One region of the Rhodoferax aquaticus genome, then DNA from elsewhere that is predicted to be linked to it. Evidence: predicted binding sites of a transcription regulator. Region 1 holds the regulator's gene; the other holds the start of a gene.

What was found. Region 1 encodes FliA, which starts transcription of late flagellar genes. Its sites were predicted from a motif close to CTAAAGTTTNNNNNNNNNNNGCCGNTA; they were not measured.
Region 2: EXZ61_RS03800 (YjfB family protein) is a predicted target of FliA. The motif match lies at 2,759-2,785, and genes of this name have one in related genera.

Annotation. Positions count from the first base shown of each region.
Region 1 covers NZ_CP036282.1:4,146,192-4,157,663, forward strand. Annotated here, with positions in the region: gene flhA (flagellar biosynthesis protein FlhA) at 1-535, shown strand, start outside; gene flhF (flagellar biosynthesis GTPase FlhF) at 532-1,968, shown strand; gene EXZ61_RS19130 (P-loop NTPase family protein) at 1,961-2,764, shown strand; gene EXZ61_RS19135 (RNA polymerase sigma factor FliA) at 2,764-3,480, shown strand; gene EXZ61_RS19140 (hypothetical protein) at 3,549-3,923, opposite strand; gene flgM (flagellar biosynthesis anti-sigma factor FlgM) at 3,967-4,284, opposite strand; gene flgA (flagellar basal body P-ring formation chaperone FlgA) at 4,378-5,112, opposite strand; gene flgB (flagellar basal body rod protein FlgB) at 5,326-5,757, shown strand; gene flgC (flagellar basal body rod protein FlgC) at 5,784-6,188, shown strand; gene EXZ61_RS19165 (flagellar hook assembly protein FlgD) at 6,204-6,872, shown strand; gene flgE (flagellar hook protein FlgE) at 6,924-8,204, shown strand; gene EXZ61_RS19175 (flagellar basal body rod protein FlgF) at 8,228-8,968, shown strand; gene flgG (flagellar basal-body rod protein FlgG) at 8,974-9,756, shown strand; gene EXZ61_RS19185 (flagellar basal body L-ring protein FlgH) at 9,772-10,485, shown strand; gene EXZ61_RS19190 (flagellar basal body P-ring protein FlgI) at 10,659-11,472, shown strand, end outside.
Region 2 covers NZ_CP036282.1:797,015-808,486, reverse strand. Annotated here, with positions in the region: gene EXZ61_RS03820 (VOC family protein) at 1-438, shown strand, start outside; gene EXZ61_RS03815 (VOC family protein) at 625-1,092, shown strand; gene EXZ61_RS03810 (hypothetical protein) at 1,255-1,494, opposite strand; gene EXZ61_RS03805 (M14 family metallopeptidase) at 1,557-2,714, opposite strand; gene EXZ61_RS03800 (YjfB family protein) at 2,821-3,021, shown strand; gene thiL (thiamine-phosphate kinase) at 3,052-4,074, opposite strand; gene apaG (Co2+/Mg2+ efflux protein ApaG) at 4,083-4,490, opposite strand; gene rpe (ribulose-phosphate 3-epimerase) at 4,561-5,238, shown strand; gene EXZ61_RS03780 (HDOD domain-containing protein) at 5,263-6,180, shown strand; gene EXZ61_RS03775 (patatin-like phospholipase family protein) at 6,377-8,320, shown strand; gene EXZ61_RS03770 (CsbD family protein) at 8,470-8,676, opposite strand; gene EXZ61_RS03765 (outer membrane beta-barrel protein) at 8,785-9,402, opposite strand; gene gph (phosphoglycolate phosphatase) at 9,587-10,318, shown strand; gene EXZ61_RS03755 (2-dehydropantoate 2-reductase) at 10,365-11,351, shown strand.

The DNA.
Region 1 (11,472 bases):
GGCGCCCAAATTGATTGAAGAGGTAGTACCCAAAATGGTCTCCGTTGCTGTATTCCAGAAAGTCCTGCAGCTGCTGCTGGACGAGTCTGTGCACATCCGCGACATACGCACCATCATTGAGTCCATTGCCGAACATGCCACAACCGTGAGCGACCCTGCCGAGCTGGCGCGTCGGGTGCGAGTGGCTTTGTCTCCCGCCATCGTGCAGCAAATCTATGGCCCTGTGAAAGAGCTCAACGTCATCGCAATTGACCCGGGCCTTGAGCGTTTGCTGGTCCAGGCTTTGGGCAACAACAATGGCCCCGCTTTGGACCCTGGCGTTGCAGACATGCTCACACGCACAGCGGCCGAAACCGCCATGAAACAAGAGGAGATTGGTGTCCCCGCCTGCTTATTGGTGCCAGACCAAATTCGCAGTGCCATCTCCCGTCTAGTGCGGCGCGTGGCACCAAGGCTTCAGGTGCTCTCGCACAGTGAGATTCCAGAGACCCACACTATCCGTATCGGCCCCATTTTGAGAGGTGCAACATCATGAACATCCAACGTTTTACCGCACCCACCTCGCGCGAGGCACTCGCAAAAGCCCGTCTCGTATTTGGAGAGGGCACTTTGATTCTGTTTAACCGCCCGACAGAAAACGGGGTCGAAGTCGTCGCCACCGCTGAAGAAACTCTGGAGGCACTCGACCGCGGGGAAGGGTTAGACGGGGGCAAAAAAATAAGCCTTGCGCGCAATGGCGCGCCGCCCACGTACCAGCAGGTGGCAAGCAAGGTAGAAGATGACGCCAGCCAGCTGTCCATGAGCACGCTGTCCTTTCAAGACTATGTGCGTGAACGCATGCTCAGAAAGCGCAGCGAGAGCGCGCCCGCCGAGCCCGTTGCGCCGATCAAGACCGTCAAAACAGTGGAGCGGCCTAGGGCTGCATCTGCCCACGGGTTTGAAATACTGGAATCACCACAGCAAGCAAAACCTGCTGCGCTCCGCAAAGTACCGACTCTGACCAACACAACAACTGGTTTGCCCAAAGAGATCGTGACGGAACTGCACGCCATGAAGGAGCTGATTGAAGACAAGTTCAACACCTTGGCATGGTTGGGCCAGGCCCGCCAAAACCCCATTCAGTCCAACATGATGCTCAAACTCATACGGGCTGGTTACTCGCCTACGCTGGCACGAACGATCCTGGAACGCATGCCAGAAGAGATGGATGCATCACAAACCGTGCGCTGGGTCATGGACGTGCTCGAACGCAATCTGCGCACCGACGCAGATGCGCCGGCCATTCAAGAAGAGGGCGGCATCTTCGCGCTGATTGGAGCCACCGGAGTTGGCAAGACAACCACCGCAGCCAAACTCGCAGGCATATGCGCGCGCACCAACGGACCCAGCAGCGTCGGTTTGATTACGCTAGACACTTACCGCATTGGAGCGCAAGAACAACTCCGGGCCTACGGAAAGATGCTCGGTGTGGTGGCGCACCTCGCGCATGACCGCGCCGCCTTGCAAGACCTACTGGGACTGCTATCCAACAAGAAATTGGTGTTGATCGACACCACAGGCCTCGCACCACGCGACCCTCGCAAACGTGAAATGCTGGATCTGTTGGAGCTACCAGACATCAAGCGCCTACTGGTACTGAATGCTGGCGGTCATGGGGACACGCTAGAAGAAGTTGTTTCCGCATTCAAAACACCAGGCAGCCCCCAAGTTATCTTTTCGAAGATCGATGAAGCGGTCAAACTAGGGCCCGCCATTGACGCAGCCATTCGCCACCAGCTAACCGTGCGCGGCGTGACCACCGGGCAGCGGGTCCCTGAGGACTGGGAGCCTGCCAATGCCTCCAAGCTTGTGCGCGCCTCCATGCGCGCAGCTACCACCTCCGCCTTCGACCCCAAAATTGGAGATCTCAATCTTTTCTTCAACCCTGCTGCGTACGCACCTGCCAGCAAGGGGGCATTTGATGCTTGAAAAACCATTGAACCAAGCCGCAGGCTTGCTGGAACTTGCCGAACCGCCGGCACCTAAGCTCATGGCGGTGGTAAGCCATGGGGACGAGCAATCTGAGCTCCCCCTACTTTGGCGACTATGCGCCGCATTGGTTGACTTTGGCTATGCTGTCACCGTACTCGATGGAACAACCCGAGAGTCCGAGGCCAATCCAGGCCTAGAACAATACCTAGAAAACGGCTACTGGACGTCCGACGACAAAGAAGACGTGCCCGCATGGAGCATCATTCCGGCGGGCTTGGGTTTGCGTAGCCTAGGAAGCATGGCGGACTCGCAAGCCCAAACGCTCGCCTACTTGCATCAGCTTTTCCAAAACGAGGGCATTGTTTTGATCTACGACAGCGCAGACTGCTTGGTTCCTCTGCTGTATGACACAGGCATCTCCCCATTGCTGGTACTCACGCCCTTGCGCTCGTCGCTCATTACTAGCTACCGCTCTTTGAAGCACTTGTTGCTTAACGGACGGCTAGAGCCTACCATTGTGGAAATGGCGCATCGGCAAGGTGCACTCCCACCGAACAAGTTGGGCAACGTAGCCAACAGTCTGACCGAATGTGCCAAAAACTTTCTGGGCTATGGGCTGACGGCCCTGCAAATTGAAGCGCCTTTTGATGACGACAGACCGTGTGTAGACATTCAAAACTTAGCACTTCGCATGCTGGAAAACACCTTGCAACTTAGCGCTGATTGTGTAAGTCACCCCGCTCAAGCCGGTTCACTGGCCCACACGAGTGGCCAACGCGTTGGGAGCCATTGATGTACACCGCAAAAGGCCAAATGGATCGCAACGCGCTGATCAAACAATACCAGCCGCTTGTTCGACGCTTGGCACACCACATGATGGCCAAGCTCCCCGCCAGTGTGGAGGTGGATGACTTGATTCAAGTGGGCCTGATTGGACTATCCGACGCGCTCACACGTTACGAGTCAGCGCAGGGCGTTCAGTTTGAGACCTTCGCCACCCAGCGCATTCGAGGCGCCATGCTTGACGAGCTGCGCGAAAACGACTGGATGTCCCGAGGCTCTAGAAAAAGCCAAAAAGACATTGAAACAGCCATGCGCAAGTTAGAGCACCAGTTGGGCCGCAGCCCCGCTGAATCAGAGATTGCCAAGGAGCTAGGCATGAGTTTGGGTGACTACCAGTCTCTGCTTGGCAAAGTTCGTGGCACGCAGCTGGTGTATCTAGAAGACATGTCACGCCGCAATGAAGACGACGACACCTTCTTAGATCGGCATGTGGCGGATACGGATGCAGACCCTCTCAACATGCTACGCGATCAACGTATTCGCGCAGCTTTGGTTGCGGCTATTAAGGGTCTACCGGAACGGGAGCAGCACATCATGAGCATGTACTACGAACAAGACATGAACCTCAAGGAGATTGCCGCAGTGCTAGACGTCACGGAGTCCCGCGTGTGCCAACTGCATAGCCAATCCATTGCCCGGCTGAGAGCCAAAATGCGCACCCACTAAGACCGAAAGCACACCGTTACACCCATAAAAAAACCACCCAATGGGTGGTTTTTTTATGGCCTGGCTGATCAAGCCATGGCACCCCTCTTTGCACCCACACTCGAACTGCCATAAGGCCCAATCACTGGGCTATAGGTGGTGCGCTTGGCAGATGGCATCAAGATTTGCAAACCTTGCTCCACAAATGCAGCACGCCTGAGTAAGTTCTCGCGCAACACCGAAATACCAGCCGCCAACAGGTGCAGCCGCTCAGCATGGCGCAGCTTGTCCAAACGATTGCGGCCTAATTCGTCCACCAATTGAAGCAATTCCACTGCGCCCTTTTGCAAACTCACGCTAGCGAGCTGAATATCGTCCGAGCTGCCTGACAACAAGGCCTCAGAAGCTTGGGAGAACTGAAGCTCCAGTTGGTCTAACTGAAGTGACACAGGGTCATTCAACATGTTTGCGAACCTTCAACGTGTTTGGCAGGCGGCTGCTGTGGGCTCAACTTGTGGTGCGTTTGAGCATCTCTTGTGCGTTGGACAACAACTTGTCGGCAATCGCTTCAGCGTTAACTTTGTAAGTGCCTTGCTCAATTTGCGTGCGCACTTTTGCAACCTTCTGGGTATCGACCTCCGCCACGTCCGCTTGCTCCAGCGCGCGCGCTTGGGTGGATACCGTTACCGCAACTCCAGCCGACTTGGTGCTGGCGGGAGCATTGGCTTGCGTTTTTGCGGTCGATGCCGCCCCTGCCTTTTGGGCTGCGGGCGCATTAACTTGAGACACAAGAGCAGGAAGTTCTGAGGGTTGACCTATTTTCATCACGTTCTCCAAAACTACGATAAGCGTAGCCTCGTACGAGTGTTATCGGCCGGGCTGCAACGTACTTTAGCTTTTTTTTGAAAAGACAGGGCTTTACAGGTCAATTCTTACTGTATGGACATCCATCACTACCCCGGTCGCCACGCGGCCATTGTCCATCCGCACGCGGGCGGGTTGCCCCAAGATTCCAGCGGAAAGTGCCTGGGCGTCGGAAGAGATCGAAAATCCGGGGCCTTGCGCTACCACCCGCACTTGCGCGCCGGCTTGAAATACTTGCGCTGGCTTCACCATGCCTTGGCGTAAAGTTTGCCCAGTGCCGAGTTGGCGGGTTGCCACCTGCCCCACCCAAGCGGAGCGGTCGGTTAGCACAGGAGAAACTTCTTCCGCCCAATCTACCTCGGTCTCCACCATATCAGTGGGACCAATCACGGCACCCGATGCCACCGGGTTTTTTACAACCCATGCAGTGCCTAAGGCTTTGACTGTGGCGGGCATGGTGACATTCCAGCGCACCATGCCGTCCATGCAGCGCACACCGACCCGGGTCTTGCCCCACAAACGCAAGCCTACTGGCAAGTAGGCCTCCACGTTGCCGCAAGGGGCCAACTTCAAGCGACCATCGATACCCCCTACGGTGACTTCGGTACGCACGGCTGTTCCAGAAGCTGCCACATTGCTGGCAACCGCTGCACGTGCCCAAGTTTCCACCGCGGCTTGCAAGTCACTGTAGTTGGGGACCTGCGCCTGCACATTCAGGCAAGCCCCCGCTAGCGCCAAGCCAAGCGCGAGCGGCAGTGCGTGGGTGAGGCGGTTGCGAAACGGTGTCATAACAGTAGTTTTTAGGGTGGAGAAACTTGAAGTTCGCGCTTGTTCCAATAGCGCACTGGGCCAATGTAGGCGCAAGCACACGAACCATTTAACGCAAAAGCACGCCTTTCCACCGCCAATTCACAGGCTCAAAAATTCAAGTTTTTCCCATAATCGATTCAACGCTTTGCATGCCCTTGTCGTGCATCAGCGGTTTTGATGATGGGGTGACTTATGTTTGCCAATTTGACACAGGCCTTGGACTTCCAAGGCAAAGCTTTGGTGCTTCGCTCTGAGCGTCAGCGCGTCATTGCCAGCAACATTGCCAACGCTGACACGCCCGGTTATGCGGGCCGCGACATCAACTTCAAAGAAGCCATGAATGCCGCTGAAGAGTCCGCCGCACTGGCGCCAACACCCGCCAGAGGGGCCACGAGCGAAGGCACAACCCATCCCAACCACATACCACTGCAAAGCACCATGGACAAAGCTGGTGGCCCCAAGCTCAACTACACCATACAAACCCAACCTGCCATGGATGGCAACAGTGTGGACCTGGACCGCGAACGCGCCAACTTCGTGGACAACTCGGTGCGGTATGAGGCCACCCTTCGCTTCATTAACGGCAGTTCTAAAACACTCTTGAGTGCCATTCAAGGTCAGTAGGCAAGTTTCGCCCTAGGAGTCAGACCATGTCCATGTTTAGTATCTTCAATGTTTCGGGCAGTGCGATCAGTTCGCAATCGCAGCGACTCAACGTGGTGGCCAGCAATCTGGCCAATGCGGATGCGGTTGCTGGGCCTGATGGTCAAGGCTACAAAGGGCGCCAAGTGGTCTTTGAGACCGTGCCCATGGGCTCAGACGCATCTTCCGGCGTGAAGGTGAGCGCCATTCGCGAAAGCAATGAACCCATGAAACGGGTGCACAACCCCAGCCATCCGTCCGCGGACGCAGACGGCTACGTGCTCCAGTCCAACGTGAACCCGGTGGAGGAGATGGTCAACATGATCTCTGCCTCACGCTCATACCAAAACAACGTCGAAGTCATGAATACCGCCAAGACCTTGATGCTCAAAACCCTGCAAATGGGTCAATAAACCGAGGACGCGACCATGGCAACGACCACACCCGTGACATCCAAAGACCCCATCGCCGCATTGGCCGATGCTGGAAACACCAAGAAGAAAACTGGCCAAAGCGATGCCGATGCTTCGCAAGACCGCTTCTTGAAGCTCTTGGTTGCGCAGCTCAACAACCAAGACCCCATGAACCCCATGGACAACGCACAAATGACCAGCCAGCTGGCGCAGATCAACACGGTATCAGGCCTGACCCAACTCAATGAGACGGTCAAAACCTTGGGCAGCCAGTTTTCTGAGCTTCAAGTCATGCAAGGGTCCAGCATGATCGGTCGTGACATCTTGATTCAAGACAACAAGCTCTCCATCACTAACGGTGTCGCAAAAGGCACGATCGAACTGCCTAGCAACGCAAGCAAGGTGTCCGTGGAGATCATCAGCCCGGGAGGCAAGTTGGTCGACACCCTCAATTTAGGCGCGAAAAGCGCAGGGCGCAATGACTTTACATGGGATGCATCCAAGTACGCCGCAGGCGGAACACCCACCTTCAAAGTCACAGCCACGCAGGGTAATGACGCCATGACCACCACCGCCTACTCGCGCGACACGGTCGTATCGGTGGGCACCAACAACGGTGCCATGAGCTTGCAAACCAAAGGCCGCGCAGCGGTGGCCTATGCCGACATCAAAGCCATTTTGTAGCGTGTTTCTAACTACCACTGCCTGACCCGTCCATCGTTCAAGGAAACTACCATGTCATTTCAAACCGGGCTTTCTGGCCTCAATGCCTCGGGCAAGCGCCTAGACGTGATCGGCAACAACATTGCCAATGCCAACACCGTGGGCATGAAGGTATCGCGTGTAGAGTTCAACGAATTGGTAGCCTCTGCGCTAGGGCCCAGCGGAGGTGGCGGTGCGGGTGGTGGTATTGGTGTCGCCGTAGGCGCTGTGTCGCAACAGTTCTCGCAAGGCACGATCAACATCACGGGCAATTCACTGGATGTCGCCATTAACGGTGGAGGCTTCTACCAAATCACCCAGAAAGACGGCTCACCCGCTTACACACGCGATGGCCAGTTCAAACTGACCAACACCGGGGCGATTGTCACCAACTCAGGTGCCAACCTCATGGGCTACCCCACCACGCTGCTGGGCGTGACCACCAGCACCACAATTCAAAAGCTCACCGTTCCCACCGGTGCGCCCATTCCCGCAAAAGCCACCACCGCAGTCTCTGCCGAGTTCAACTTAGACTCGCGCGCTGCCATTGCTGCCACAGCAACCCCTCCGGTACCGATTGGAACGTATGGAACCACCCTCACAGGCTATGACTCACAAGGCGTACCGGTCCCTATTGACCTCTACTTCACCAAAGTGGGCGCAGACAAATGGGACATTTATATGCCAGACCCCTTGTCCACCACTACGACCCCCTTGCCGCCCAAAGCCGTTACCGGATTGAACGCTGTGCCGCCGTCACCCTCTGTCAGCTTTGACATCAACGGCAAGATTACTGCGCCGCTCACCCCCATCGACATCAAGCTGTATTCCCAGAATCCCAATGTCAATCTGGCCAGCACGCCACCGGGCCAGTTCACCGCAACACTAGACATCAAAACGGCATCCCAGTACGGCACCCCCTTTGCCGTCTCAAGCCTCACCCAAGACGGCTATACCGCGGGCAACCTAACCGCGGTCACCATCAACGACCAAGGTGTCTTGACCACCCAGTACTCCAACGGTCAAACCCAGGCGCGCGGCAAAATTTCCTTGGCTGACTTTCGCAACGTGCAGGGTTTGGTCCCGATTGGAGCAGGCGCATGGACCGAATCCGCCGCATCTGGCCAACCCATTCAAGGCTCGCCCGGCACGGGTAACTTTGGCAAGCTGCGCTCAGGGGCGACCGAAGACTCCAATGTGGACCTGACCGCGCAGCTCATCGACATGATGACCGCCCAGCGTGACTACCAAGCCAACGCCCAAACGATCAAGACGCAAGACCAAACGCTTAGCACCTTGGTCAATTTGCGCTAACCCGCTTGTAACGAAAGCCCCTTATGGACCGCCTTATCTACACCGCCATGACAGGCGCCAACGCGGCGGCGAGTCGGCAAGCCGTGCTGTCCAACAACTTGGCCAATGCGTCTACGCCGGGCTTTCGCGCGCAGCTCGCCACCTACCGTGCGGTCCCCTTGCGCGGGGACGGAGCAACTACACGCGTCTTTGCACTGGAAGCGACAGCGGGTCACTCAGATCTGCCTGGACCCGCCATGCGCACCGACCGTAGCCTGGACGCCATGGCCACCGGCAACTCATGGTTCACCGTGCAAGGCTTGGACGGCACCGAGGCCTACACCCGCAGCGGGCATTTCGAAGTATCGACCGACGGCACATTGGTCACAGGCAGTGGCCTGCCTGTGCTCAACAACGGGGGGTCACCCATCACGGTGCCACCCGGGGCCGAAGTATCCATTGGGCATGACGGCGGTGTCAGCGCCAAGGTGGGCAACCAACCCGCCAACGCCATTGGCCGCCTCAAACTCGTGAGCCCCAACGCCGACGACCCACTCAAGCGCAGCGACGACGGCTTGTTCAGAAGCCTATCCGGAGACCCGTTGAACAACGACGACAACGCACGTCTGCAAGTGGGTGTGCTTGAGGGTTCCAACGTCAACCCGATCGAAGCCATGGTGGGAATGATCCAAACCGCCCGTCAGTTCGAAGTACAAACCCGGCTGATGCAATCTGCGGAATCGAATGACCGCTCTGCCGCCCAGCTCCTAGGCTTGCAAGGATAAACACCATGATCAACTCCCTCTGGATCTCTAAAACCGGCATGGAAGCCCAGCAAATGCAGCTGGACGTGATTTCCAATAACTTGGCCAACGTATCCACCACGGGCTTCAAAAAATCGCACGCGGTGTTTGAAGACCTGATGTACCAAAACCTGCGCCAAGTGGGCTCCAACACGTCGGAACAATCCACCCTGCCCACAGGCCTGCAGATTGGTTTAGGTGTTCGCACCGTAGCCACCAGCCGCACGTTTTCTCAAGGCAATGTGCAGCAGTCCAATAACAACTTGGATGTTGCGATCCAGGGCAATGGTTTCTTCCAGCTAACGATGCCTGACGGCACCATTGGCTATACCCGCGATGGGTCTTTCCAGATCGACAACCAAGGCCGCATGGTCACCACGACGGGCCTGCCCGTGCTCAACGGCATCACCATACCAGCGAACGCAACCAGCGTCGCCATCGGGTCTGATGGCGCAGTCACCGCGCAGATTCCGGGCACGGTCAACCCCCAACCGATTGGCACCATCACACTGGCCAGCTTTATCAACCCCGCAGGGCTAGAGCCCAAAGGGCAAAACGTCTTTGCCGAGAGCACGGCCTCTGGGCAACCGAACGTAGGGACGGCTGGCGCCAACGGCATGGGCACTGTGATGCAGGGTTTCTTGGAAACGTCCAATGTGAACGTGGTGCAAGAGCTGGTCACCATGATCCAGACCCAGCGGGCGTATGAAATGAACTCCAAAGCCATTCAAACCTCAGACCAAATGCTGCAAAAACTTGGACAGCTCTAGCCCCAGGAGACCTACATGCCACACACTCAACCCCTGAATAAATGGCCGCGCTGCTTCAGAACAGCCATGGCCTTGGGCGTGGCGTGGGCCTGTAGCGCCTGCCAAACCTTGCCACAAAAAGTGGCTGTGGATTTTGCAGAACCTAAAGTCGCAGCGCCCATGCCCAACGCTGCAGCCGAAAGCAAGCCTGCAACCGGAAGCCTTTACCAAGCTGCAGGCTACCGCCCCTCTTTTGAGGACCGCAGGGCGCGGCAAGTGGGCGACACGGTGACCGTGCAAATTGTGGAAAACGTGACGGCCAGCCAAAAGTCCACCTCCACCGTGAACCGCACGTCATCGATTGACTCGTCCATCAAAGCGCTCCCCCTCCAAACGGCACCGGGCTTGGGCAAGTTTGACGTGGGTGCCGCCACCAACAACAACTTCTCAGGCAAAGGCGGCACTGAAAGCGCCAACACATTCACGGGCTCCATCACCGCAACCGTGATCGAAGTGCTCCCCAACGGGCATTTGGTGGTGGCGGGTGAAAAGCAGATTGGCGTGAACCAAAACGTGGATGTGTTGCGCTTCTCCGGCACGGTGGACCCACGCTTGGTACAACCGGGCAGCGTCGTGTCGTCCACCCAAGTGGCCAATGTGCGCATTGAGTCCAAAGGGCGAGGCGCCCAAGGTGAAGCCCAGACAGTTGGCTGGCTATCTAGGCTCTTTTTAAGCCTTCAACCCTTCTAAAGAATTCAACAATAGTGCCGAGGGTGATGGGTCTTGTCGGACCCAGCCCAAGCCGATTGCAGCATATGAAAACCCCTACTGCCATTGCCCCCCATGCAGGCCAATTGCGCAGCGGCCCCCAAGGTTACGCGCGTAGCGTACTGGTGCTGACCTTGCTGAGCCTTGCGCTGTGCATGGGGCTTGCAGGTACCGCACAAGCAGCGCGGGTCAAAGAAGTGGCGGCCATCGAGGGTGTGCGCAGCAACCAGCTCACGGGCTTTGGACTCGTGGTGGGACTAGAGGGTACGGGCGACCAAACCACACAGATGCCATACACCACGCAAGGTTTGACCAACTACATGCAGCAGCTGGGCATGACACTCACGCCGGCGGCCCTGACCCAGCTGCAACTAAAGAACGTGGCGTCCGTGTTGGTCACAGCACAACTCCCCGCATTTGCGCGGCCGGGGCAGTTGCTGGACATTAACGTCTCCTCCTTGGGCAACGCCAAATCACTCAAAGGTGGCACCCTCATTGCCACGCCGCTCAAAGGCGCTGACGGGGAGGTGTATGCACTGGCGCAAGGCAACCTCATTGTGGCCGGCGCTGGTGCGGCCGCAGGTGGCAGCAAGGTCACGGTCAACCATCTGAGTGCGGGGCGTATCCCTGATGGGGCCCAAGTAGAGCGTGCTGTTCCCACCGCACTTCAGTCGGGTCCCAACGTCAACCTCAGCCTGAACGCAACCGACTTTCAAACCGCCCGCAAAGTGGCGCAGGCGATCAACCGGCGCTTTGGCAACGGCGTAGCGCAGGCACTAGACGGACGGACCGTGCAAGTCAAAGCCCCCACAGACCCTAATGAGCGCGTGACGTTCTTGGCCGACATGGAAGAGCTGCAGGTAGACGGATCTGTAGCCGCTGCCAAAGTCATCATTAACTCCCGCACGGGCTCCATTGTGCTAAACCAAGCGGTCTCGCTGGGCCCTTGCGCGATCGCGCACGGCAACC
Region 2 (11,472 bases), 1.4 Mb from region 1:
TACGCGTATACGGTTGACGATCTCGAAAGCTTCGTTTCAAGCGCTGCCTCGCGCGGCCTTGTGCTCGCGAACCCAGTGCGCATGAGCCGCCTTCGGCCGGACGGCGTCCGAATCGAGTGGTCGCTGGCAATCAGCCCGCATCTTGATCTGCCATTCTTCCTACAAGACCACACTGCTGGGCACACACGATTGCCCGAGACGCGCCCGAAGGCGCCAGAGTCGGTTCGCGTGCTTCAGGTTGCCGTGTCTAGTGTTAAGAAAACTACCGAACGCTACGTGGCCCTGTTTGACACGGCTCCCTCCGTTGGATCCGAAGGCACATCCAAGTTTCAGATCGGCGGGATTTGCGTTGAGATTGTCCAAGGCAAGACAGGCGCGACACCCTCCATAGACTGCGAGCTTTGTTCCGGTCGCCTTCTGTCAGCACTCTTGGAATAGCAAACCGATCCACCGAAACCACCTATGAAGCGTCCCAAACTGAATGGCGAGAAATGGCCTAACGAGTTGCTCGTCGCGGACACACAGCAGCAGGTTGCCACTTCGCAGCGCTTGCTGCGTGCCGGACAGCGCCAACGTTAAGCCGCAAAACTGCTGAATCAATCTATCCTCACAAGGGGAAAAACGATGTCTAGGGTCATACGTACCTGCCTCTGGTTCCGTGACGGTCGCGGTCGTGAGGCCGCAGAGTTTTACTGCGCTCTGACTCCAGGAAGCCAGATCGAGGCGACATACGAGATCGGCGGAGAAGATGGCGCTTCATGGCTCATCGACTTCACACTGGGCGGGGTGCCGTACCAGATTCTCGATGCCGGACCGATGTTCACCCTAACCGAAGCAGTGTCGATTTCGGTTGAGACGGACGATCAGGCAGAGACCGATCGGCTTTGGGCAGCGCTAACCACGAACGGTGGCGAGGAAAGCCACTGCGGCTGGCTCAAGGATCGCTACGGGGTGTCGTGGCAGGTTTTCCCGAGGCGGCTGACAGAATTGACTTTGAGGGCCGAGAAGAATGTGTCTGCCAAGGCGATTGCGGCGATGAAGAAGCAAAAGAAGATCGACATTGCCGAAATCGAAGCGGCTGTTCGTGGATAGAAGTTCACCGCGTTAGCTTGACCCGGCATTCGAGCGACGCTGCGCAAAAGTCCGCCCACCCTAAGCAACGTTAAACCAGCCTGTAGCGCCCATCCAACAAGCGCAAGCAGCTACACAAAATATAGCAAACCTCACACCAACCCAAGGGTTGGGCCAAGGCTTCTACTTCACCTCGTCGGGCATTGGCTTGGGCTGGGTTAGCACCTCCACCTGTTGCTTGACTTGGTTTTGAATCTGCTGGCTTTGCTGGGCTGCTGTGGCCTTGGGGTCTACCGTGATGGTCGCAGTGGGCGTTGACAACAGTGGTTGCGGCACGCGGTTGGCAGTTAACTGCTGCTTGAAGAGCAAGCCCACCAGTGCCAGTGTGACAAGTACGCCAATCAACCCGAGAAGTGAACGCATATCAGGTCCTTCGCTGAAAATGGTTGGGACACCCTCTATCCATTGCGGGTGCCGGCGGGAACTCAGAGAACGGCCATGAGCGGCTGCAACACGCTGGCGCCCAGCTTGCGCGAGCGTTCGCCACTCCAACCCGCCGCCAAGTCTGGCAATTTGGCGTTGTCTTTAAACGGCATCTCGATGGTGAACGCCAAACAGTTGAAGTGCTGGGCAATCCAGTTGGTGGCCAGGGTGGGGTTGCCCTCGCCCGGGCCCTTGCGGCCGTAGTTGAATTCGTCTTGAAAGTCGGGGCACGAGGCCATCCAGCTGGACTTGAAAGCATTTTCCAGATCCGCCACATGCGGGGTGTAGCCGGGGTTGCCTTCTGAGCCCACTACAAAGTTGTAGGGCAGGCCTTCGTCGCCATGCACGTCTAGGCACAGGTCTACGCCGGTGGCCTTCATTTTTTGGCGCACCACCAAGACTTCGGGCGAGCGCTCTGCCGTGGGTTCCGCCCATTCGCGGTTGAGGTTGGCGCCCACTGCATTGGTGCGCAGGTTGCCACGCACCGCGCCGTCGGGGTTCATATTGGGCACCACGTAAAACACGCATTTGTTAAGCAGCTCGCGGCTTACCGAGTCGTCTTGGTCAACCAGTCGCTCTAAAAAGCCTTCGGTAAACCACTCGGCCATGGTTTCGCCAGGGTGCTGGCGTGCAATGACCCACACTTTTTTCTTTTGCGCCATGGGGGTGGCACTGTGGCTGTCGGTGATGCGCAGCAGGGTCATGTCGCGCCCTTCTACCGTGCTGCCCAAGCGCTCCATGCTCACCAAGGGTGACAAGGCGGCAGAGCTGAGCAAGTCCAAATGCTGCTCATGGGAATAGGGCTCAAAGTAGGCAAAGTAGACGCATTGGCTGTCGGGGGTCATGCGCGCGGTCATGACCTTGCCGTCAAACTGGGTGTCGATACGGAACCAGTGCTGGCGGTCTTGGCTGGCTACTACGCGGTAGCCCTCCCAGCCTTTGGGGTAGGCACAAGCACCCGCGTTCATAAACTTCATGATGATGGGCAAGCCTGCCGCACCGTGCAGCGCAAAGTGGAACCACTGGGCAAACTCAGCGGCATTGTCTTTGCGGATGTTGAGCTGGATGTTGCGGTGGTCCGTCAGGCTGAGCACCTCAATGGCGCCGGAATCAAACTGGGAAGAGATGTGAAGTTGAACGCTGGGGCTGGTGTGTTTCAAAGCGGCTCCTGTTCATGAAATTGGCGGGATTGTAGGGGCTGCTCCTTAAGTTTGCAGCCACTGTGCCGATAGTAGGCCACCGCGCAAGTTTTCAGGGAGTTTTCATATGAATATTGCCAACACCCCCGCCGTACAAGCCGCCACCGCAGCAGCACAGAGCGACACGGCCGACCAGGTGAACATCATGGTGCTCAAAAAAGCGCTAGACACCCAAGCCGTGGCCGCTTTGGGGCTGATCCAAGCCCTGCCCCAACCGCCCTTGGCCACCCAAGGCAGCGTGGGCACCAAGGTCAACACTTTCGTTTAGAAGGTTTTGGCTGCCGGGCAGCACCAGGACTTAGCCTTTGTGGGGCGCAAAGTGGTCGAAGGCTTTGACGCCTTGCGCCACCGGCTGGCCAGCGCTGTCCACCACGCGCAAACCTGGCGCTGCCTCGATTTGGCCTATGCAATGCACGGGCGTGCCGCTGGCCAACGCTGCAGCCTGCACCGCAGCACAGTTGGCGGGCGAGGCGGTGAACACCAGCTCGTAGTCGTCTCCTCCGGCCAGCACGCTTTGCAAATGCAGTTCGGGGCTGATGAACGAGGCATTTTTAGAGGCAAATTGGCCTGTTGCGCCCGTGGATACTGCGCAAGCAGCTAGCAATTGCATAGCATCCTGCGCGCGCAGCGTGGCGCCTACGCCAGACTGCTTCAAGATATGGCCCAAGTCGCCCACCAAGCCGTCGCTCACATCGGCCGCTGCCGTGGCAATGCCCCGCAGGGCTTGGCCCAAGGCCACGCGCGGGGTGGGTTGCTCTAGGCGCTGGCGCGCTTTGGCAAAGGTGGCGTCGTCTAGCGTCACATGGCCCAGTAGCACTTGCAGGGCCACATGGGCGTCGCCCACCGTGCCGCTTACATACACATCGTCACCCACCTGAGCGCCGCTGCGCAACAAGGCTTGGCCGGGCGGCACTTCGCCAAACACGGTGATGCAAATATTCAAAGGGCCTTGGGTGGTGTCACCGCCAATGAGGGCGCAGCCGTGTTGGTCGGCCAAGGCAAACATGCCTTCGGCAAACGCCTTTAACCACGCTGCATCGGCCTGTGGCAGGGCCAGCGCCAAGGTAAACGCTAGGGGGCGCGCGCCGCAAGCGGCCAAGTCGCTGAGGTTCACGGCCAAGGCTTTGTGGCCCAAGCTGCGGGGGTCTACGTCTGCAAAGAAGTGGCGGCCCTGCACCAGCATGTCGCTTGATATCGCCAAGCGCATGCCTGGCGTGGGGGCCAAGAGCGCGCAGTCGTCGCCTATGCCCAACTCCACCCCCGGCCCTAAGGGGTGCTGGGGGCGCGTGAAAAACTGGGCAATCAGCTCAAACTCACCCATGGCAGGGCTTAGTGCAGGGTGCGCTTGCCGCCGGGGCCGTCGGAGTCCACATCGCTGAGGGCATCCAATACAAACATGGGGATGTCGGCGTCAAACTTTTCGCCGTCTTCGGCCACACAGAAAAAGCTGCCGTGCATGGTGCCCGTGGGGGTGCGCAGGCGGGTGCCGCTGGTGTATTCAAAGGCTTGGCCGGGCTTAAGCAAGGGCTGCTGGCCCACCACGCCCAGGCCTTTGACCTTTTCGGTCAGGCCGTTGGAGTCATTCACATTCCAGGTGCGAGAGATCAGCTGTGCCGTGACCTCCCCCACATTGGTAATGGTGATGGTGTAGGCAAACACATACATGCCGTCATGCGGAGAAGATTGATCGGGAAGGTACTGGGGTTGCACTTCCACCAAAAATTGGTACTTGGACATAGCCCAATGCTACCTGCGAAAATGCGGGCATTGCCAACCTAACTGGAATGCCCCTGCGCATCACGCCCCCATGACCTTTCGCATTGCCCCCTCCATCCTGTCTGCCGACTTCGCCCGCTTGGGTGAAGAGGTCAAAAACGTGATCGCCGCTGGCTCCGACTGGATTCACTTTGACGTGATGGACAACCACTATGTGCCCAACCTGACCTTTGGGCCCATGATTTGCAGCGCCTTGAAGCCCCACGCCAAAACCGCTGCGGGCGTGGCTGTGCCAATTGATGTGCACTTGATGATCTCCCCCGTAGACGCACTGGCGGCCAGCTTTGCCGAAGCGGGTGCGGACTACATCAGCTTCCACCCAGACGCATCGGGCCATGTGCACCGCAGCATCCAAGCCATCAAGTCCAAGGGCGTGAAGGCGGGCTTGGTGTTCAACCCCGCAGAGCCGCTGGATGTGCTGGACTGGGTGATTGAGGACATTGACCTCGTGCTCATCATGAGCGTGAACCCCGGCTTTGGCGGCCAGAGCTTTATTGACTCGGCCCTGCGCAAGATTGAAGACGTGCGCCGCCGTATTGATGCCAGCGGCAAAGACATCCGCTTGGAGGTGGACGGCGGCATCAAGACCGACAACATCCGCCGCGTGGCCGACGCCGGAGCTGACACCTTTGTGGCGGGTAGCGCCATTTTTGGCAAGCCCGACTACAAGGGTGTGATTGACGCCATGCGCGTCGCATTGGCTGCATAAAACAAATAAAAAAACGCAGCACCTATGGGATGGTTCAGCCGGCTCTTTAGCCGCGGGCAAGAAAACGTACCAACCAAGGCACGCGCGCCCTCAGGCGTTGCCGCTGGCCATGACGCACCGCCTGCGGCGGCTACCGCGACCAAGAGTGGTGCTCCACCCCAGGATGCAGCGGTTTTTTTGCCATGGTTAACTGCCACGCAGGCCTTGGTAGACACCGCACTCAGCCCTAAGGAGCAGGCGCTTTTGGCGACGCTGAACGCACTGCTGCGGCAGCCTAGCCTGCCCGAGGCCTTGCTGCCGCGCGCCGCCCAGCTCATACCGAGGTTAGTCGCACTCATGCGTGAGCACGAACTACCGGTGTTTATGGTGGCCAAGAAAATCAGCCGCGACCCAGTGCTCATGGCCGAAGTGCTGCACTTGGCTAACAGCCCAAACTACAGGGCGGGCGAGCCCATTGATCGGTTGGAAGACGCCATTGCCCAAATAGGACACAACGGGCTGAACTGCTGTATTGCCAAAGTGCTGTTCAAGCCGATTGTGCGAGACAGTGCATCGCTGCTCACTGCGGGGCTAGCCCAACGACTGTGGGACCGGGCAGATCAACTGGCCGAACGCGGAGCCTCACTCGCCCAGCACCAACACCAACGGACTTTAGATGGCTACTTGGTAGGCTTGCTCAGCACCACGGGTTGGAATGTGGCGCTGGCTGCTTGGCGCAAAGCGGGGCTTGCCTTGCCGCTTGCGCCCAGCAAGGCGTTTGCCAGCGCTGCAGACGCTGCGACCCTGCGCCTCTTTGGCCATGCCGCCAAAGCCTGGGACATCACCGAGGGGTTTATGGCCTTTAGCCAAGACCTCTACGCCCACGGCCTGCAACAAACCCACCACCCGCTGGCCACCGTGTTGCGCCAAGCGCGACACGCTACGGAGACGGGCGTGCATTAGCCACTCCACGCAAGGTGCCCCAAGGCACTGCATCTGGCCGTCGCAATATCCCCACACTGGCCCGAGGCTTCACCCAAACGACACCGTCGGACCACAAGGCATTGGCTATGATGTGGCCCCGAAAACCTACAAGAGCGCCGTTAAGCGCCAAGGCCAAATCCGTTTCACACAAAACCGATGGACAGGGAGACAAGCAGTGACAAGCATTCAACCAGCAACCTTGCACGAACAGTTGCTGACATCCACATTGCAAGAGGTGTTTGGCGACATCGACGCCGAATCCCTTGCCCGCATACGCCCGCGCATGACCACCGTTCACCTCCCCGGTGGCGAAGTGCTGATGCAGCAAGGCGACCCTTCCGACAGCATTTACCTGGTGCTCTCTGGTCGACTGCGCGCGTCCATCTGCGATGCAGAAGGGCATATGGAATCGGTGGGTGAAATTGGGCGGGGCGAGCCCATTGGTGAGATGGGGGTTATCAGCCAAGCGCCACGCGGCGCCACCATTACGGCGCTGCGCGACTGTGTGTTGCTGCGCTTGGCAGCCGAAGACTTTACCGAGCTACTGCAAACCTGGCCCAACGTGGCGCTGCCCTTAGCCCGCAAGCTCATGGAGCGACTCTCGCGCAGCAACCGCAAGCGTTCGCAGCAACGCCACATGGTCAATGTGTGTGTGCTCCCGCTGCATGCCGACCTCGACATTCAAGCTTTGGGCGGCACTTTGCGTGACTCCATCGCCCAGCAATTGGCGCGCTCGCAGTACACCAGCCAAGCCGACCTATACCCCATTGCCCTCATTAACCGTGACGCGGTCAACCAAGCGCTGGGCGCCGGTGCTGCGGACACCGAGTTGTCACAAGACCGCCAATACCATCAGCTTCTGGCTTGGCTCGACGAACAAGAGCTGCGCCACACCATGCAAGTCTTGGTTGCAGACCAAGACGACACGCCGTGGACCCGGCTTTGCTTGCGCCATGCGGACTTGATTCTGCTGGTAGCCAACGCCCAGGGCGACTGCCAGCTCAGCGATGTGGAAGCCCAACACCTGACGCGCGAAAGCCCTGCTGTGGCTGTCACCCGCAGCCTCTTGCTGTTGCACCCTGCGGATACACGAACGCCGACCCACACCAAGCGCTGGCTAACAGCGCGACCTCACATTCCGGTAGAAGGGTTTTCGCACTTCCATGTGCGCCATGGCAATGCGGCAGATTGGGGACGTTTGGCCCGCATCGTTGCCGGCCAAGCGACTGGTTTGGTGCTAGCAGGCGGTGGCGCCAGAGGGTTTTCGCAGCTAGGGGTTATGCAGGCCTTGGAGGAGCACGGCATTGAGTGGGACATGGCTGGAGGCACCAGCATTGGCTCGGTGATGGCAGCCTATGCCGCCATGGACTTGGATGCCACCCACACGACAAAATTGGCGGCCAAAGCTTTCTCAGTGAACCCCACGGGAGACTTCAATTGGCTGCCCATCATGTCCATCATTCGGGGCAATAGGCTTGCCAACGTCATCCGTGACGCGGTGGTCAATGCATTGGGACACCCCATTGGCATCGAAGACCTGTGGAAGCCCTACTTCTGCGTGGCGTCTAACTACTCGAAAGCCCAAGCGCAAACCCTGCGCATGGGAGATTTGGCAACGTCCATTACCGCCAGCGTCTCTATACCGGCGGCCTTGCCCCCAGTGCTATCCCAAGGCGACTTACTCACCGATGGCGGCACCTTCAACAACTTTCCGGTGGACATCATGCGGGCCTCTGGTGCTGCAAGGGTCATTGGTGTGGACATGAGCCGCGACCGCTACCGCCCACTGGCGCTGGAGGCCATGCCGTCCAGCGTGGAGCTGTTTGTAGACCGCTTCTTTAGACCGCGCTCGCGCCGCAAATACAAAGGCCTACCCAGTCTTGCGGCCATTGTGTTTAACGTGGCGGCCATGTCGAGCCAATCCCACGAGAAACGCATGCGCAAAGAGCTAGACCTCGGCTTCACGCCCGATGTGTCCCGCGTGGGCATGTTGGAGTGGGGATCGTTTCACAAGGTGGTCAACATTGGCTTGGAGCATGCGCGCGAGAAGCTCGGCAGTGATCCCCGCGTCTTTCAGCCAGAGTGGTTCAACTCGCAGATATCAGCTTCGCGTTTGTGAGTGCGTAGGTGCGCTAGGGCGTGCCACGCGATCACTGCACGGGTGCGTTTAGATTCAGCCCGGCAAGCGACTCGTCTTCGTCGACCAAGTACCGATCCGTAAAAACCCCTAGCCCAGTAAAGGCTAGGGGCTCTTCAGTGGCTGACGTATCAGCGTGCTTTGGCTGCGTGCTTGACGGCGTCGGCCACATCTTTCACGCCTTGCTTGGCATCGCCAATGGCTTTCTCGGCATTGCCTACGGCTTGCTTTTGCAGGCCCTTGAGTTGCATCTCTTTGTTGTCCAAGGCTTTACCGGCCGCTTGCTGGGCTTTGCCGGTCAGGTCTTTCACGGAACCCTTGAATTGGTCTTTGTTCATAGTCGCTTTCTTGGTGGGTGGAGGGAGTGGTGTGGGCTTTGGCCACACCAGAGTCATGCTAGGCAATCGGGGCGCAGGCGTCGGTTCGCAGCGCCACATTGCAGCGCTCTAAAAACGCATGCGTGCACCGAGCCTGACCGTGCTCACCCGGTCTGAGCTGCCACCCGCAAACTTCATCAACGTTTCGTCATACAACAGTACAGCCGACCACTGCGGGTTGATGAGCAACTCCGTACCGATGCCGTAGGACCAGTCAAAGCCACTCTCGCTGCCCTGCGTCACACCGGACAAGGGTTGCGCGGACACGTCCGTATGGCCGTAGGTGGTGCCTATCTTGCCCAGCAGGTTGAACGACTGGTTGAGCGGTAACTTGCCTATGAGGCTCAAGTTAATGCCCTCGGCCTTGGTGGTGCCACCCCCGCGCGACACCTGGCCGAAGTTGGTATAGCCCAGCTCCAAGCCCACGTCAGGGCTCAGGTAGTAGTTGCCAAAGGCCACGCTGTAGGCGGTGTTGCGGTCTTCGCGGGAGTACAGGCCGTTGCCGCCACTGATGCGTGAAAAGTCCGACGGCCCACCGGTCAAGCCCACATAGCCGTGGCCTACGGGTTCGTTGCTTCGGGATTGGTTTTGGGCGAAAGCGGTGGGCGCGCAACACACAAGCGTGGCAGCCAGCAAGCCGCTGGCCGCATGCGCCAAGCGCGAGGTTCGGATGGAAGTCAAAGTCATAGGGAGTTCCCTTGGAAAACGTCAATGAAAGCTAGGCAAACTTCACTATGCAGACAGGGGCTTCCCGACTCGGTGCGCTGCAGCGCATTGCGCACAGTTCTTCTGACGCAGCAGCTCTTGCGGCAAGGGCAAGGCTTTAGACTGCTAGCCATTTCAACCCCACACCTACACACCCAACCCCCTTATGTTGACCCCTAGCTATTTGCAAGCCGCCTTGGTAGATTTAGACGGCACCTTGGTAGACACCATGGACGACTTTGTTGCCGTGCTGCGCTGCATGTTGGCCGAATTGCCAGCCCCCTACTGTGACTTCGCGGTAGAGCGTGCCACCGTGGAGCCGCTGGTCGGCAAGGGCACAGAAAACTTGGTAAAAAGCTTGCTGGCGCTCGTGGATACTGCGCAAGCAGCTATCCATAGTGAAGCAGCTCGCGCAGACGGCACGCTCACCGCGCAGGCATTGGAGAGTTACTACCGCCACTACCAGCGCATCAACGGGAGCTTGGCGCAGGTCTACCCCGGCGTGCTGCAGGGCTTGGAGGCCATGCGGGCGCGCGGCATGCGCCTGGCCTGCGTGACCAACAAGCCCACGGGCTTTGCCAAAGACTTGCTGGCCATCAAAGGGCTGGATGGTTTTTTCGAAATCACCATTGGCGGTGACGCCGTGGCCCGCAAAAAGCCCGACCCCATGGCACTGCTGATGGCGTGCGAGGCCTTGGGCACTGTGCCCACCCACACCCTGATGGTGGGCGACAGCAGCAACGACGCCCAAGCCGCCCGCGCAGCGGGCTGCCCCGTGCTCTTGGTGAGCTATGGCTATAACCACGGCCACGCCATTACCACGGTAGACGCCGACGCTTACACCGACAGCTTGGCCGAGATTCCCTGGGACCGGTGGCCCGCCGAGCTTGCGGCATAAACCCACGCACCACAGCTTTAAACCTTCGAAGAGACAAGGACACACCATGAAGATTTGCATCGTTGGCGCGGGCGCCATTGGCGGCATGTTGGGCACCCGCTTGGCATTGCACGGAACCACTCAGGTGAGCGCTCTGGCGCGCGGCGACACACTCCAAGCCTTGCGCAGCCACGGCTGGCGCATGGGCACCGCACAAGGCTTGCTGCAATGCGCGGCCACTGCCAGCGATTCAGCGGCGGACTTGGGCGTGCAAGACTTGGTCATCATCACGGTCAAAGGCCAAGCCTTGGCAGCCTTGGCGCCCCAGCTAGCACCGCTACTGGGCCCCAACACCTTGGTGATGCCCGCCATGAATGGTGTGCCGTGGTGGTTCTGCCAGCACCTGCCCGCCTTTGCCGATGCCCCGCTACAAAGCCTGGACCCTGACAACACCATTGGCCAGGCCATTGCCCTAGAGCGCGTGGTGGGTTGTGTGGTGCATGCCAGCGCCGCCACGTCGGAGCCGGGTTGGGTACAGCACCGCATGGGGCAAGGCCTGATCGTGGGGCTTGCCACCGGCGGCCAAGACCCGCGCGTGCAAGCCATTGCCGATGTGCTGGCGCAAGCAGGCTTTGATGTGACCCACAGCGGCCACATCCGCCAAGACATTTGGTACAAGCTGTGGGGCAACCTCACCATGAACCCCATCTCGGCCATGACAGGTGCAAGCGCTGACCTGATTTTGGGCGACCCCTTGGTACGTAGCTTTTGCGCAGACGCCATGTTGGAAGCCTCGGCCATCGGCACCCTGCTGGGCTGCCCCATTGATCAAAGCCCGGAAGACCGCCAGCAAATCACCGCCAAGCTGGGGGCCTTCAAAACCTCGATGCTGCAAGACGCTGAAGCAGGGCGCAGCTTGGAGCTGGACGCCATCGTCACGGCAGTGCAAGAAATTGGAACCCGGCTGGCCGTGCCTACGCCCAATATCAATGCCCTCTTGGGCCTGACCCGCTTGTTTGCGCGGGTGCACGGCCTGTACCCGAAGGAAAGTTAGCAGAGATTGTCCATGAGGGTTTGGATGGATGGCGGAAGCAGTGGCGAGGCAGTTTGGTTCCGACTGAGGCACCCATAGCTGGTGCTATGGGTAACGAAGAGGGGCCAAAATGACCACCATT